DNA from 3 places in the Exiguobacterium sp. 17-1 genome. Region 1 is predicted to be linked to each of the others. Evidence: riboswitches for the same ligand, from Rfam matches in the RefSeq annotation. Region 1 holds a riboswitch; each other region holds the start of a gene.
The links. Region 1 has a riboswitch for S-adenosylmethionine ahead of MUN34_RS01245 (methionine ABC transporter ATP-binding protein). Riboswitches for the same ligand answer to the same signal wherever they lie in the genome.
Positions count from the first base shown of each region.

Region 2: another riboswitch for S-adenosylmethionine. It lies ahead of MUN34_RS12760 (Na+/H+ antiporter NhaC family protein); the one in region 1 lies ahead of MUN34_RS01245 (methionine ABC transporter ATP-binding protein).
Region 3: another riboswitch for S-adenosylmethionine. It lies ahead of MUN34_RS13600 (amino acid permease); the one in region 1 lies ahead of MUN34_RS01245 (methionine ABC transporter ATP-binding protein).

Region 1 covers NZ_JALIGJ010000001.1:259,027-264,767, forward strand. The annotation lists gene MUN34_RS01230 (CAP domain-containing protein) at 204-1,088, shown strand; gene MUN34_RS01235 (MetQ/NlpA family ABC transporter substrate-binding protein) at 1,368-2,183, opposite strand; gene MUN34_RS01240 (methionine ABC transporter permease) at 2,218-2,883, opposite strand; gene MUN34_RS01245 (methionine ABC transporter ATP-binding protein) at 2,873-3,886, opposite strand; SAM riboswitch class I at 3,970-4,073, opposite strand; gene MUN34_RS01250 (aminotransferase class I/II-fold pyridoxal phosphate-dependent enzyme) at 4,136-5,323, opposite strand; gene MUN34_RS01255 (alpha-glucosidase) at 5,488-5,741, shown strand, end outside.
Region 2 covers NZ_JALIGJ010000005.1:13,686-19,426, reverse strand. The annotation lists gene MUN34_RS12780 (alanine/glycine:cation symporter family protein) at 1-299, shown strand, start outside; gene MUN34_RS12775 (hypothetical protein) at 417-878, shown strand; gene MUN34_RS12770 (aldo/keto reductase) at 962-1,774, opposite strand; gene MUN34_RS12765 (hypothetical protein) at 1,934-2,134, shown strand; gene MUN34_RS12760 (Na+/H+ antiporter NhaC family protein) at 2,178-3,485, opposite strand; SAM riboswitch class I at 3,564-3,667, opposite strand; gene MUN34_RS12755 (metal ABC transporter solute-binding protein, Zn/Mn family) at 3,736-4,689, opposite strand; gene MUN34_RS12750 (alpha/beta hydrolase) at 4,866-5,741, shown strand, end outside.
Region 3 covers NZ_JALIGJ010000005.1:183,805-189,545, reverse strand. The annotation lists gene gntK (gluconokinase) at 1-160, opposite strand, end outside; gene MUN34_RS13615 (GntR family transcriptional regulator) at 153-869, opposite strand; gene MUN34_RS13610 (ketopantoate reductase family protein) at 1,053-1,964, shown strand; gene MUN34_RS13605 (polysaccharide pyruvyl transferase family protein) at 2,158-3,576, shown strand; SAM riboswitch class I at 3,685-3,786, shown strand; gene MUN34_RS13600 (amino acid permease) at 3,868-5,268, shown strand; gene mmuM (homocysteine S-methyltransferase) at 5,243-5,741, shown strand, end outside.

The sequences.
Region 1 (5,741 bases):
AGTTTATTTTATGTATGATAATAGTGTGAGAATGCGATGAATAAAGACGTCAGACCTCCTTTACACGCAAAATCTGAGATGTGTCAAAAGTGTGAAGCGGGTTGCTGAATCATGTGATTTCACTTGAAACGATAGCTTAGGCTGTTCGAACGGACGGGTTTCTTTTAAAATGAAGTCAATGGAAGAAGCGAGGAGGCAAACGGATGAAAAAGTGGTTAGTACTTGGAATAGCAGCTGTTGCTTTCTTTAGTTATGAGAACATCCCGATGGAACAAGCAGAAGCGGATTATCCGAAAAGTGGAGGAACGCTGATTGATCGATATACAAGTGAATACCCGGGTTATGACTGGGAAGTCAGGCGGACGGCAACGGAAGAGTTCGTGGCATTGACGAAAGACGGCAAGGATTATGGGAAGTACCGTTCGAAAAACGGCGTAACGACGCAAGGGGCCGTTTTAAACAAAGACACGGAAACGACCCTTGCGAAAAAAGGCTGGAAAGCCGTCAAATCGTACCGGAAAGGCAATACGAACTATTTGTTGAACCTTGATCATGCCGCGGTCTATGAAAAAAATGACCGGTATGTGACATATTTCTTTGACCAGCACGACGGTAACAAAGTCAAAGCGACACTTGCGATACCGAAAGAAATCGAAGCGAAAAAAAGTGGATTTTATGGTAAGGCTTCAAGTGAGTTACGGACAACGGATGAGAAGTTGATGTTGCGTCTGATGAACTGGGACCGGGCCGATTATAAGCTCGGAGCACTCACTCCGTACAATGCGCTGAAACCTGTCACACGGGCACACAGTGAGAACATGGCGAAGAATAATTTCTTCTCTCATACCGATCCAGAAGGACGTGATCCGTTTGATCGGATGAAGAAAAAAGGAATTCGCTTTTCGGCAGCCGGAGAAAATCTGTCGATGGGCTATCCGAATGTCTTTGCAGCACATTGGGGATTGATGAACTCAAAAGGACACCGTGATAACATCATGAACAAGGACTTCAAACAGGCAGATACCGGTGTGGCGTTCCGGGACAATTCACCGTACTTTACGATTAATTTCCGGACACCGTTGAAGTGAAAGTTAAAACCAAACAGTGCACTTAGCCTCAATTTTGCGAAAGCAGGATTGAGGTTCTTTTGTGTGGATCAATCTGTAGATGGATGACGCGCTATCTAAATTTGAATTCTATCTTGAAAAATGAGAGCGGGCTTTTGATTGACGAAGCCCTGTCTTCTCCAGGAGTCCCTATTTAATGGAAAACCCCTGAAACCGTTCCACCTCCGTTTGTAAGGGGAGGCAGCTGTTTCAGGGGTTTTATATCATCTTTAGACGAGCTAATCGACAAAAAGAATTACATCAGTTTGCCCACTCGGGTTTACTGAAGCCTTTAAAGGACTTTTCGATGACAGTGTTAAAGTCCTCTGACTCCACGACAGCCGTCAAGTCTTTCGCGAGCTGTTTCTTTTCATCTGCTGTTTTGACAGCAACTAAGTTACGGTACTGCTCATCCATTTTTTCGAGTGCCAGCGCATCGAGTAAATCAAATTTCGCAGCAAGGGCAAAGTTTCCAGGAACAGCAGAAATATCAACACTCTCGATGGCACGTGGCAACTGTGCTGCCTCAAGTGGTTTGATGACGAGTTTCTTCGGATTCTTGACGATGTCTTTTTCAGAAACCGTCAATGGATCAGCATCCGGCTTCAACTCAATCCAGCCTTGTTCAGCGAGTAAGTTTAACGCGCGGGCTTGGTTGGTCGGATCGTTTGGTGTTGCGACTTCCGCGCCTGTCTTGACGTCATCAAGCGACTTATAGGATTTACTGTATAAGCCCATCGGTGCCGTCGGAACAGTGATCAGCCCTTTAAGATCGAGATTCTTTTCCTTCGCGAACGTCTTCAGATAGATCGAATGTTGGAACAAGTTCGCGTCGATGTCGCCGCTGCCGAGCGCGATGTTCGGCTGGATGTAATCGCTGAATTCAACGATTTCGACTTTATAGCCTTTCTTTTCAAGACCAGGCTGAATCGCTTCTTTGACCATGTCACTGTAAGGACCGCTCGTCGCACCGATCTTAATCGACTTGGTTTCTTCTTTCGCACTGCTGTCGCCACAGCCGGCAAGAATCCCGGCTCCCAGTAATCCTGTTGCTAAAAAGGCATAACGTTTTTTCATTTTCATTCTCTCCCTTAAGGTTTTCTATTTGTAGTTAACGTTTATCAGCACGGCGGGCAAGTTGATTGCCGAGTCCTTGAATACTTTGGACGATGACGACGAGTACGATGATCGTCACGATCATGACGACGTTATCGTACCGGTAATAACCGAAGCGGATGGCGAGGTCGCCGACACCGCCGCCGCCGACGATGCCGGCCATGGCAGAAAAGCCGATCAGGCTGATTGTCGTCAACGTCACCGCTTGGATGATTCCGGGAAGGGCTTCCGGTAACAGGGCGCTGATGATGATACGAAACGGTGTTGCGCCGCATGCCTCAGCAGCTTCGATCAAGCCCGGTGGAATCTCACGGAGTGATGTCTCGACGAGTCGGGCGAGGAACGGAATGGCGGCAACACTTAAGCTGACAGAAGCGGCTGTCGGACCAATCGTATTGTCGAGCAACAATTGCGTCAGTGGAATCAGCGCGACGAGCAAGATGATGAACGGTAACGAACGAACGATATTAACGAAAAAGTCCAAGATGCTGCGAACGGCGACGTTTTGGAAAAACAGTCCCCGGTCCGTGATGAAAAGTAAAATTCCGAGCGGGATGCCGATGACGAGGGCAAAGCCCAGTGAAATCCCGACCATCAGGGCCGTCTCGGCTAAAGCTTTTGTAAGATCCGGTAACATGGTTTCGATTCGTTCAAGCCACATCCTGGATCACCTCAAGTGTGTGGAGTTGTTCTTCAAGCCATGTCAGGGCCTTATTCACGTGAAGCGTCGGACCAGTCAAGCTGACGATCAGGACTCCGAAGGCGACGTTTTGGATATAATCGACCTTGCCGTGGAGAATGCTGACAGAGATATCAAACTGTTTGATTGCTTCCGATAACGTACTTTCGCCGGTCTTCTCACCCGTGAATTGCAGGCGAATGATTTTACCGGGTGTCGTCCGTAAGATGCGTTCCGGTAATTCAATTTGAAGTGCCGTATCGACATAATGTTTCGTGACATCATGGGTCGGCTGACTGAATAAGTCGTATGTACTTGCGACTTCGACGACTTCGCCTTGCGCCATGACGGCAACGCGGTGGCAGATTTGTTTGACGACATCAATCTCGTGGGTGATGAGGATGATTGTCAGGCCGAGTCGTTCATTCAAGTCTTTCAGCAGTTCCAGGATTTGCAGTGTCGTGACCGGATCAAGAGCTGACGTTGCTTCATCACACAACAGGACACTCGGATTATTGGCAAGGGCGCGGGCAATCCCGACCCGTTGCTTTTGACCACCGCTGAGCTGGCTCGGAAAATTCGTCTCAAATCCTTCAAGTCCGACCAGGGCGACGAGTTCTTTGATCCGGCTTGGGAAATCACTGCGTTTAACGCCGGCTGCTTTTAAGGCGAACGCAATGTTGTCGGAAACGTTCCGCGATTGAATCAATTGGAAATGTTGAAAGATCATCCCGATATTCAGTCGTAGTTCGCGTAAGCTGCCTTTTGAGAGGTCGGACAGTTTGATGCCCGATACTTTTACCGTTCCTTGTGTCGGCGTCTCCAGTCCATTAATCAACCGGAGTAATGTACTTTTTCCGGCACCAGACTCACCGATGATGCCAAAGATTTCACCTTGCTGAATCGTTAAGTTGACATCGCGTAATGCGAAAATCGGTGTCCGGTCACGAACGAACCGTTTGGTGATGCCTTTAAATTCAATCATCTGTCGTTTCCTCCCTATACAAAAAAATCGCCTTTTTCCAGTTAAGAGCAACCAGAAAAAAGCGACGAAGTGTAAGATTTCGTAACTTATCTCTCAGAATGAAACATTCTGTAGGATGTGGCACCGTTCCTTAAAGGTGGTTGCCGGACGTCGTTGGGCCTAATCCCTCGGTCGCTCTCGATAAGTAATTATGCTGTTGGGACTTACTGTAACGGAAATCATTCCCATTTGTCAAACGTTTTTTCAGAATTATTCCGCAACGGTCTGGCGAAACAAATTCAATTGACCGATTCGTTCAGCAGCTTCGACCAATCGTTCGGCATCGGCAATCAGGCTGATCCGGACATAACCTTCGCCATATTCGCCGAAGAAATGTCCGGGCGTAACAGCAACGTGTGCTTTATCGAGCAGGTGGTCGGTAAAGCTTTGTGAGGTAAAACCGGACGGGACGGGTAACCAGACGAAGAATGAACCACCCGGAACCGGTCCTTCCCAACCAATCTCCTGTAACTTACCGAACAAGGCATCACGACGGGCTTCGTACAGAGCACTGAGTTCACGGACGCATGTTTGATCACTGGAGAGAGCAACGGTCGCTGCGTGCTGGATTGGTGTGAAGGCACTGACGTATAAATGTTCCTGGTACGTCTCGATACTTGAGATGACGGACGGATTACCAATCGCAAAGGCAATCCGGAAACCGGACATGTTAAAGCGTTTCGATAACGAAAACAGTTCAATTCCGACGTCTTTCGCCCCTTCTGTCTGGAGGAAACTTCTAGTCGGACCGTCAAAGCTGATGCCGCCGTACGCCAAATCATGGACGACACAAATATCGTTTGCGTCAGCGAAGGCAACGGTCTGCTCAAAGGCTTCCGCCGTCGCCGTCGCGCCGGTCGGATTGCTCGGGTAGTTGAGGAACAGCATCCGGGCCCGTTCGACATCCGTCGTATCGAGTAACGTGTAGTCAGGTAAAAAAGCATTTTCCGCAAGGAGCGGTAACGTGATCGGGTAAGCACCGGCAAGTGCTGCACCGGATAAGTAATCCGGATAGCCGGGATCCGGAACGATGACACCTTCACCGGGATTGACGATCGTTTGCGGTAAGGCGACGATACCGGCTTTACTGCCGAGCAGAATGGCGACCTCAGAAGCGGGATCAATCGTCACGCCGAACTCCGTCTGATAAAAATCGGCTACGGCCTGTTTGAGGAAATCATGACCGCGAAACGGAGGGTACTGCAGATTGGAGGTGTCATTGATGGCCTCTTTTAATGCGTCCAAAATATGTACGGGCGTGGTTTGGTCCGGCGTTCCTTGACCAAGCGTGATGACATCGTGGCCGGCGGCTTTGACGGCACCGATCCGCTGAGCAAGCTCGGCGAAGACCGGAGCAGGTAACCGATCAATCGCAATCGATGGGGCAAAATGTTTCATCTGTTTTCCTCCTTGTTGGGTATTGTCGTCAAGGATAACGAATTTTCAGAAAAAAGAAAAGGGTTTTTTAATAATTGCTGATAATTGGTAAAAAGAACCGAAGTCTTTCATGTTTTTGATACACTGAATTAGAATACGATTGAATCATAAAGGAGATGATGGGGATGAATCGGACCTGGTGGAAAGAAGCTGTTGTCTATCAAGTATATTGGCGCAGTTTTAAGGACTCGGACGGAGATGGGATGGGCGATTTACGCGGGGTGATTGAAAAGTTGGATTACATCGCATCTCTTGGTGTCGATGTCATCTGGTTAAATCCCTGTTATACATCACCCGATATTGATAACGGGTACGATATTTCTGATTACTATACCATCATGGAAAAAGCGGGGACGATGTCCGACTTGGAAGAGTTGAT
Region 2 (5,741 bases), on a different contig from region 1:
AAAAAATCATGATGGTGTATCGTATCATTGTCCTTGGCATGGTTGTGTTTGGTTCGCTCGTTCAAACGGCTGGACTTGTTTGGGCGCTCGCGGATATCTTCATGGGCTTGATGGCAATCGTCAATTTGTATGCGATTTTCCGATTATCGAAAGTTGCGAAGCTGGCACTTGATGATTATTTAGTACAACGTAAAGACGGTCACGAACCCCGTTTCCATAAAGATTCGATTCCGAATCTTCCGGGAAAAGAATCGCTTGAAGCGTGGCAGGATGAAGATCAAAAAGAAAAGGCGATTTAACGCGAGAAGGATCAGAGTCATCTGGTCCTTTTTTTGTCTGGAGAGATTTTGATAATCGTTACTAAAGCGGTACAAAAATGGGAATACTAAAAAAAACGGTCGGAAAGGAGGGGGAGGATGGAGAACGTACATTATGTTCGAGTCGCGGATGCCGTTTGGGATTCGTTTGGCGATGATCCACATATCATCATGGACTGGATTTTATTCATCCATGAAACACAACCTGATCATGAACAGTTATTTGCACTCGAGGAGACGACATCACTTTATCAATTAATGAGTCAAATCGATATCTTCATTGATCAGGAGACCCATTACAATCTGGGACGGGCAATCGTCGGTGAAGAGCTGATTGTCAATGAAGAGCATGCAGCGATCGTCGGTATCCTTCCCTTACCGCTTCTCATCATTTCGTCGGAGGTCATGCGGAACTTTGATCGACAAGCGCTTGAAGTCATTTATCAGGAAGCCGGCCGGCAAGGTGAATTCGATGAGGTTTGGGAACAATTCGGGAATCTACGCACCTATTTTCACCAGGCGGAAGAAGCGCAGGATACGATTCTCGTCTATTATGTATAAGGATTTCCTTGTACAACTCCATATAGAAAAAGAGAGGGGGATGTGACATCCGCCTCTCTTTCCTGTATGTGTAAAGTCGATGCTTAAAAGTCGATTTCGTCTGGATCTGGTCCAAGACGAACGTCCGTTGCCAAACGATCAATCTTTTCGAGATCATCGGCATCGAGTTGGAAATCAAAGACGTCAAAGTTTTCCGCAATCCGTTCAGGTGTGACCGATTTCGGAAGGGCAACGATGCCGTTATCCAGGTGCCAGCGTAAGACGACTTGTGAAGGGGACTTACCGTGTTTTTCGGCAATTTCCTTGAAGTCGTTGATTTCGAGGAATTTTCCTTGCATGAGTGGGCTCCACGCTTCAACTTGAATACCGTTGTCCTGCAAGTATTCATGCAGTTCATGTTGCGGAAGTTGCGGATGAAGTTCGACCTGATTGATCATAGGTGTCATTAATCCTTCTTCAGCAAGTGTATCAAGGTGATGTTCTTTAAAGTTCGATACACCGATTGCTTTAATCTTTCCGGCTTCGTAAAGCTCAACCATGGCTTTCCAGGCTTCGATATATCCTTCAACCGGCCAGTGGATCAGATAGAGATCAAGGTAGTCGGTCTCAAGACGTTCCAGTGACTCTGCGAAGGCTTCTTTAGTTCGTCCGGCACGAATATCATCGTTCCATACTTTAGACGTTAAGAAGAGATCTTCACGGTTCACGCCGCTTTCTTTAATTCCTTTGGCAACACCACGTTCGTTTTTGTAAACGGCAGCCGTATCAATATGACGGTAACCGACACGAATGGCTTCTGCGACGGCAGCCGGTGCTTCCGTCTCTTCATCGACTTGCCAGACACCGAATCCGATTTGTGGAATTGTGACACCATTTGAAAGTTTTGCGTATTGCATGTGTATACTCCTCCTTTAATGAAACGAGAATATGGAATTGCTCGTTTAGTTTAGCATGAACAAGCAAGAACGTCCGTTTCAACGCTCAAGGGAGGAAAAAGCCGGTTAGAAAGCGAAAAGAGGAGGGTAAATCCCTAGAGGGAAAGAGGTGTATTTTGTATGAAACGAGCTGTTAAAAACGTACCAAAAGGTGTATGGGCCGGTATCGCGGCACTGTTGGGGGCGCAAGCGACATTCTTGTTCCTCGGTGCCCGGAAGACTGGGCGTAATCCGTGGGTTTGGGGAGGCGCTGGACTAATTCAGTTCCCGCTTCCGGCGATTGCGTATTTCATTCTCAACCGCCAAGACCAGAAAAAATAAGTCAATACAAGACCCGTCGCAAAAGCGACGGGTCTTGTATTTTTTACGAAACATTTTTTTTACGCACATCAGCTGTTTTTCGACGCGGGAAGCCGAAGACGATGGCAAGAGATCCGCAAACGAAAAGCAGGAACGGATAAAACAGATAGGGAATCAGTTCCGGGGAAGCCGTTTTCGTTAATTCCGCTGCAATCAGCAACTGGGCTCCGTAAGGGATAATTCCTTGGATACCGCACGAGAAGATGTCGAGAATACTGGCGGATTTCTTCCGATCAATATCATACGTATCGGCGATTTCCGCAGCGAGTGGTCCGGCGACAAGAATCGAAATCGTATTGTTCGCTGTCGCGAGATTCGTTGCACTGACGAGTGCCGCCATACTGAATTCCGCACCGCGGCGTTGTGAGATTTTCCGCGTCAGCGTTTCTTTCAGGTAAGCAATCCCGCCGTTAAAGGTGATTAGGCTGACGAGTCCGCCCATTAATAACGTCAAAATCGAAATTTCTGCCATCCCCATCAATCCTTCAGACATCGACAGGACGAAGCCGCTTAAGCCGAAGCTTCCGTCAATCATACCGATGATTCCCGTCAAAACGGTTCCGCCGACTAAGACGAGGATGACGTTGACACCAAACAAGGCGAGGACGATGACAGACAGATACGGAATCAATTTATAAAACTCAAACGCTTTTGCTTCGACGACGTCTCCTGTACCTGAGACGAAAGCCAAGATGATGACCGTCAGGATTGCTGCCGGCAAGACGATCATGAAGTTGGTTCGGAATTTATCGCGCATGTTGGTTTTTTGCGTCCGTACCGCTGCAATCGTTGTATCGGAAATGAACGACAAGTTATCGCCGAACATTGCACCACCGACGACAGCTGCTGCGGCAATTGCGACATTGACACCGGTTGCTTCATGGATTCCGAGAGCAATCGGTGCAAGTGCTGCGATTGTACCGGTGGAAGTACCCATCGCCATCGAGATGAAGGCGGCGATGATGAACAGTCCGCTCATCAAGAGGGACGGGGGTAAAAATGTTAATGATGCATTGACGGTCGCTTCAATTGCGCCGATTGCATCTGCCGTTCCAGAAAAGGCACCGGCGAGTAGGAAGATAAAGACCATAATCATGATGTCCGGATTTCCGGCCCCCGTCGCAATCCGTTCCACGGTTTGATTGATGCTGCCCTTTGTTGTGACCGCCGCAAAAATCAAGGCAATCAAAGCAGCAATCAGAATCGGGAATTTGTAAAAATCATTGTAAAAAATTCCGGCACCGATAAAAAGAACTAAAAAGACAAGCAACGGTAGAAGTGCCCATTTGTTCGGTGTAATCGTCTCGTTCATAAAATCACTCCTTTTCTACGTGTACAAAAAAAGACTCCTTCGCAAGAAAGAAGGAGGTCTTTACTGAAAAAGACGCTCTTCTTATCTCTCAAGCCTCAGCTTGCTGGATTTGGCACAGTACGATTTAATCGTCCGCTGCCGAAACATCATCGGGCCAGTCCCTCCGTCTCTCGCGATAAAAAGAAGTCATTTAATTGTCTGAAATACGTTTTCTACCGTAACGTATCTTTTAATGCATGTCAACACTACTTCACTGCAGTGCTTGTTTGAGTGTCGCTACATTTTCATTCATCAAGTCAAAATAGGAAGTCTTTTGCTGCTCTTTCGTGACGGACTCGAGGTTGTGAATCGTAATCGCTTCCGCTCCGATTTCCTGTTGGATGACACGGGCGACTTTCGGAGAAACCGTTTCTTCGAAAGCGATATACTTCAAGTCGTGTAACTTAGCTTCCTTGACGATCGCCGCCAGTTGCTTTTGCGAAGGCTCGTCCGACGGTGAGATACCGGCAATCGGTAATTGCGAGAAACCGTAGCGTTCTGCTAAATATCCGTAAGCCGCATGTGTGACGAGTAATTCTTTTTTCGATCCCTTATTAACGGCCTGTTGCAGGTTTTGATCAAGATCATCTGCCTGGGTATTGAAGGCGGTGAGATTTTTCTCGAACGCTGCTTTTTTATCAGGTACCTCTTTAGCGAGCGCCGTCGTAATCGATTGCGCCATCACTTTGGCATTGTTCGGATCGAGCCAGACATGCGGGTCAAATTTGCCGTGATCATGTCCTTCTTCCGCATGTTCGCCGGTATGTCCTTCATGCTCATGAAGCGTGGCATTCGCTTCCAGCAGTTCGATTCCTTTGCTGGTCTCGACGAAGCGGACATCGTTGCCTTTAAGACTGGCTTTGATTTTTTTCGAGTACGGCTCAAGCGTCGTCCCGGTTAAGAGGAACAGATCACCTTGTGCGATTTCCGTCAGTTGTTTAGACGTCGGTTCGTACGAATGCGGATCTGCCCCTGGAGGTACGATCATCTGGACGTCGATGTCCGTTCCGCCAATTTCCTTGGCGATGGCCGCAGTAGCGAACGTCGATGTATAGACGCGAAGCTTTTGATTGGTCGCACCTTGATCGGATTCGGAAGAACCGCAGGCGGCAAGGACAGCAGCACTGGCAAAGGCAACCGTGAAAGCAGAAATTAATTTTTTCATATGAATAAAACCTCCAAAAAATATTAAAACGTAATTATTCCGATTTGAACCTTTTCACTATAACGAATCCAAAACGAAGCGTCAAGTACCAGTCGGGGAAGACGTTCGGCTTCTAAATAAATCGGGTAGAAGACTAATAAGATCAGAAATCAAGAGTAAGCTTTGGAGGTGATGAGGTGAAACGGGAAACTGCTTGGCTGATGGGAGGAGCGGCGATCTTGACGACGGCTGCTGCCGGGGCGAGTATCTGGAACAACTACGGTGCTTTATTGCGCTGGACGGAACCGGCCCTTCCGCTGTCGGAAGTCCAACTCGCGCCCCGGACGACTTTGTATAAAACCGTCAATGAACAAGAACTGAAGTTGGATTTATATTATCCACCGGGTGATGGTCCCTTCCCGGTTGCGATTTATGCGCATGGGGGAGCCTTCGTTAGAGGAAATCGGGATGATATCTTTTGCTTTACACCAATTGTGGAACGTTTCTTGGAACTCGGAATCGCAGTTTGCAGCATCGATTATCGGTTGTTTGAGGACGGTAGCTATTTTCCGGATAATCTGGAAGATGTTCGAGATGCGCTGTGTTTCTTAAATCAGGAAGCGGATGATTTACGGATTATGCGGGGACGAATGGTGTTGTGGGGAGACTCGGCCGGTGCCGCGTTAATGCTGACGACGGCACTTGCCCCGATGGAATTCATCGGCGAACAAACAGCCGAACGCCTCCCGTTGATCAGTGGTGTCATTGCCTTGTATCCTCCGACAAATTTTCTCCTGTTCAAGTTCATTCAAACGTGGATTGCCCACATCAAGTTTTATGGGGGAGGGCGGGAAGAATGGCGGGAACTCATGACACGTGTTTCACCGGTAACGCATCTGACAGCGGACTCACCGCCGATCATGTTATTGCACGGAAAAAAAGACCCGATTGTCCCTTTTACACAAGCGCTACATTTTGTTGAAAAAGGAGCCGATGTCGGAGCCGATGTCCGGCTGTTTTCCTTCCCGAACGGCACGCATTCACTGGCGAGCTTTGCTCAAACCGAAAATCCG
Region 3 (5,741 bases), on a different contig from region 1:
CATGAAAAATTTCTTCCGGATCCTGTTCTGCCGTCGAGCGATTCGGCGTGTGCAGCGGATAACCGACATTCGTTTGTCCGATGACTTCCCCTTTTGTCGTAAAGAGCACTGCTTTTGTACTTGTCGTTCCGATATCGATTCCTAACATGTATTCAGTCATGTGGCTCTACTCCCTTCGTCATCAGTTGTTGCGATTTCCATAAATCCTCAACTTCCTGTACATCATCAAAGTTCTGATGCAGGGAAGCGATCATCCGTTTACGATCGCCGGTCTCGATGGCTTCGATGTAGAGTGCATGGTTCTCGAGAATCCGTTCGAAATCTTCGATATCATCGTCCAGACGCTGACGCATCGACAATAAGATGAAGCTTTCCATGACGGGTTTGAGATTCTGCCACATCATGCTGACATATCCGTGATCAATCGATCGGATGATCGTTTCATGGAACAAGACGTCTTGATAAGAAAACTCATCCGCATCCTTATACTTGATGGCAATCTTCATCATTTCGAGCACTTTACTCAGTTCACGAACCAGGTCCTGGCGATCCATCTTAACGATTCGCTCAAAAACGAACGTTTCGATTAACAGCCGGACATCGTAAATTTCCTGGATGTCTTGTTTGGATAGTCCGACGACGACGGCGCCCATCCGTTCCAGCCGGATGATGCGTTCTGACGCCAACACCTTCAGGGCATCCCGGACAGGAGATCGGCTGACGGAAAAATCAGCGGCTAATTTGTTTTCAGATAAGACGGTACCGCTCTCGATCTTGCCGGAAATGATCCGCATGCGCAGTTCATGGGCGACACGATCACCGGCGGATGCTTTTGATAACCATTTAATCGGGTATAAAAGATCAGACATAAAAAAACACCCTCTTTGTTAGATAAGTATACTTGTATACAAGTAGTATAAACGACGGAAAACAAAATGCAAGCGCTTTAATTAAATTGTCATCTTTCCTGAATCACAGCTTTCTGATGTGATAGGCTAAAGAACGAAAGCATGTAAAAGAGATGAATGAATCAGTCAGATGGAGGGGATGAAATGAAGATTTTAGTGGTTGGTGCCGGTGCAGTTGGTGGATATTTTGGGGGACGCCTGGCAGAAAAAGGGGAAGACGTCACATTTTTAGTCCGGGAACGAAGATTGCGGGAGCTGAAAACATCCGGACTCGTAATTAACAGTCTGCATGGTGATATCGATTTTACGCCGCGCTTAATTGAAGCAGGGGCGGATGAAACGTTCGACGTCATCATCTTGTCGACGAAAGCCTATCACCTGGAACAGGTGTTGCAAGATATCGAACCTTTTGTTTCGGAACATACATATATCCTGCCGCTTTTAAATGGCATGTCACATCTGAAACAGTTAGTGGACCGGTTCGGAGAACAGCGTGTGCTGGGCGGACTCTGCTTTATTGAATCGACACTTGATGCACAAGGGCATATCCTTCAGACAAGTCCGTCACACCATCTGTTATTTGGTCCATTGCCGGGAACATGCACAGACCGCTTGGAAGAATTGAAACAGCATTTGACCGGAACAGCAGCTCCAATCAACTATTCAGATACAATCACCCGCGATATGTGGAATAAGTATCTGTTCATCACGACGTTTTCCGGTGTGACATCGCTCTTCCGCTCAGCAATTGGTCCAATTCGTTCGCGGGAGGAAGGGATGACGATGATTCGCCGCCTGGCAACGGAAGCCAAAGAAGCAATGGAACGGCAAGGCGCCGTATTCAGTGATGAGATTGAGCAGGTACAACAGCAACAGATCGCACAAATGGCTGAAACGATGAAATCCTCCTTACAACGTGATATGGAGAAAGGCAGCGAAGTCGAGTCGGCCCATCTATTCGGAACACTTCTTTCGAAAGACGGGCCGACGCAGGTGTTGTTACCGGCAATTTATGCGAATCTCGAAATTTATCGTTTATCTAGAAAAGACGTTTAACTAGTTTCTATATAGGGAATATTTATCAGGCTGTATTTAGTTTTTTATAATCCGCAATAATGTGTAATTTTCAGCTATTCGTTGACTTGCTGAATTGCATTCAACTATTCTTGAAAAGACAAGATGGTTAAAAACCAAAATATATTTTATATTTTTTAAAATGAAAACAGAAGCGAGAGGGGAATTATTTTACATGAAACGTATTATTATCCGTGCGGGTATGACACCGTTTGAACAGTTCGACGCAGAATATTTGATGAAGCATAACTCAATCGGAGGGAACGTCGGAAACCTGATTTATCAATACAGTATTTTCCGCACCTTGATGACAGAGGGCACGACGATTACACCAGATTACTACTACTATGAAGAAGAGCGTGCAGATGAGATCAACGCGAACTTCGATCTATATGTCATCCCACTCGCTGACGCATTCCGTAAAGAATTCGTTCCGACACTTCGTAAATATACAAAATTGATTAAAAAATTAAAGATTCCGGTCGTCGTCATCGGCGTCGGTTTACGCGCACCGTTTGAGGCGAATTTAAACGACGGTTTCTCATTCGATGAAGATGTTAAAGCGTTTGTCAGCGCAGTCCTAGAGCGCTCAAGCATGCTTGGACTTCGCGGCGAAATCACATCAAAATACTTGACGCGTCTTGGTTTCCGCGAAGGAATCGATCACAAAGTCATCGGTTGCCCGTCGATGTATGCATTTGGTCGTGACTTGAAAATTCGTGAAACGAACATCACAAAAGATTCGATGATCGGTGTCAACTCGTCACGTCTCGCACCACAAAACGTCCTTAACTTCATCACACGCGGAATGGAAGAGTACCCGAACCATTACTTCATCCCGCAATGGATGAAAGAGTTACGTTTGACGTACACAGGCACACATCCGATTGCTGACTTATCTGTCACGAACTATCCGGTCAAAATGTCGGATCCGACTTACATGAACGACCGTGTCCGCTTCTTCTTGAATGCACAGACATGGATCGACTTTTTAAAAGAAGCTGACTTCAGCTTCGGAGCACGTCTTCACGGTAACATTACGGCAACACTTGCCGGAACACCAAGTATCCTGATTCCGAAAGATGCACGGATGCGTGAATTAACGGATTATCACCAATTGACACACATCTGGGCAAATGACATCACAGACAGCACACGTTTGTCAGATGTAATTGAGTCGGCTGACTTCCAGAGTCCAACACGTGTTCAAGCACGTAACTTCGATAACTTCGTTGATTTCTTGAACACAAATGATTTAGAGCACATTTATAAAGAAACGAACTACCCTGAGAACGTTCCGTTTGACCGTGAAATGGCAAAAGCAGAGTTGCTCCCAGTCGTTAAACCAATCACAGGAATTAGTATCGAAGAAGCTGTTTCACGTTTTGAATCATACTTCCCAGCAGAAGAGCAAAAAATCGTGGCAGCTCAAAAACGCGATAAAGCAAAAATGGCTGAAAAAGATAAAAAAATCAAATCGCTTCAAGGCAAGTTGAACAGTCAAACAAAAGAAATGAAGCATCAACAAGGCACATTGAACCGGAAAGCGGTTCGGATGGCATTGAAGACAGCTGATTTGTTTGCGAAGAAATAAACCACGGACGTCTTATACCATTTTGGTGTAAGGCGTTTTTTTTACATGATAAATTCTGAATTGTGTTGACAATTCAAAACAGGGTTGGTACTGTTATGAAAAATTACATTCTTATCCAGAGAGGTGGAGGGACTGGCCCTTTGAAGCCTCAGCAACAGGTCGAAAGATACTGTGCTAATTCCTGCGGGTGTCGTACCCGATCGATAAGCTTCTTTTGATTGTCGACCGACGCACCCATGTATGTGGGTGCGTTTTTTTATTTTATGAGAGAAAGAGGAGTGTGGAGTAGCAATGAAAGAAGGAACGTTTCGTCGGAAAATGGAATCCCGGCATATCGTCATGCTGTCACTTGGCGGTGTCATCGGGACGGGATTATTTTTAAGTACAGGTTATACGCTGGAGCAGGCGGGGCGTGTCGGAACGATTTTATCGTACTTGGTCGGAGCGCTTGCCGTATATCTCGTCATGCTGTGTTTGGGAGAGTTAGCAGTACATATGCCGGAAACTGGCGCCTTTCATAGTTATGCGACGAAGTACATCGGATCCGGAACCGGTTATACGGTGGCATGGCTCTACTGGTTGACGTGGACGGTCGCCCTCGGGTCGGAATTCACGGCAGCCGGCTTGTTGATGCAACGCTGGTTCCCGGACGTTCCGGTCTGGCTGTTCAGCGCGCTATTCGTCGTTATGATTTTAGGAATCAATGTCTTGACGGTTCGGTTGTTCGCAGAAGTCGAATTTTGGTTTTCCGCCGTCAAGGTGCTGACGATTTTAGTGTTCATCGTCCTGGGGACAGCGGCGATCGTCGGATTTTTACCGCTTGCCGATGGATCGCAGGCTCCGATGCTTGCTCCTTTGACGGAGGGTGGACTGTTTCCAAACGGAGCATTCGCCATCTTGATGACCATGCTCGCGGTCAACTTTGCCTATTCCGGAACAGAGTTGATCGGGATTGCGGCAGGTGAAGCCGTTGATCCGAAACGAACGGTGCCGCTGGCCATTCGAACGACTGTCTTCCGGCTGGTGCTATTTTTTGTCGGAACGATCATTGTGCTCGCGATTCTTTTACCAAACGACTCAAAAGGAGTGCTCGAAAGTCCGTTCGTTGCCGTGTTCGAACGGATCGGTCTCCCGTTTGCAGCCGACATCATGAACTTCGTCATCCTGACGGCGATTTTGTCGGCAGCGAACTCCGGTCTGTATGCCGCTTCACGGATGTTATGGTCTTTATCCGATCAACGGATGATTACGCCGTTCTTTTCTAAATTAAATGCAAGCGGAGTCCCGACACGTGCCGTTCTCTTCAGTATGATCGGTGGTCTGCTTGCCTTATTTTCCAGTGTCTATGCCCCGGGTTCCGTCTACATTGCTCTTGTCTCGATCTCGGGACTGGCAGTCGTCGTCGTCTGGATGAGCATCAGTGCCTCACAGTTCATGTTCCGCAAACGGTATCTGCAAGAGGGACATGATGTCAGCGATTTGGTCTACCGGACGCCCTGGTATCCGTTTGTACCGATTTTATCTTTTTTGATGTGCCTGGCTTCTTTAATCGGCATCGCCTTTGATCCGACGCAACGGGTCGCCCTTTATTTTGGTGTTCCTTTTATCGCAGTCTGTTACATCATTCATCATCTAACGAAAACATCATGGAAACGGAGTGTGGAAGATGTCAAAGAACAACAATCCAGTTGAGGAATTATTAAAAAAACAGCCTTATATTTTATTGGACGGAGCATTAGCGACGGAACTCGAGCGTCACGGGAGTAATCTCGACGACCCGCTGTGGTCGGCACGGGTCCTGCTTGAAGAACCGGAACAGATTCACCGGGTCCATGCGGATTATTTTAAGATTGGAGCAGATTGTGCCATTACGTCGAGTTATCAAGCAAGTGTCACCGGATTCGGCAGTCGGGGAATTAAAGAAGGGGAAGCGGTTGAACTGATCAAACAAACGGTGTACCTGGCACAACAGGCGCGTGCGGAAACCGGACAGGCAGCGGATCACGCTCTGATTGCAGGATCGATTGGTCCTTATGGTGCCTACTTATCGGACGGATCTGAGTATGTCGGTCATTACGGAGTCGACGATGCGCAGCTCGAAGCATTTCACCGTCCACGGCTTGAAGCGTTGATTGAAGCAGGGGCGGACGTGTTAGCATTTGAGA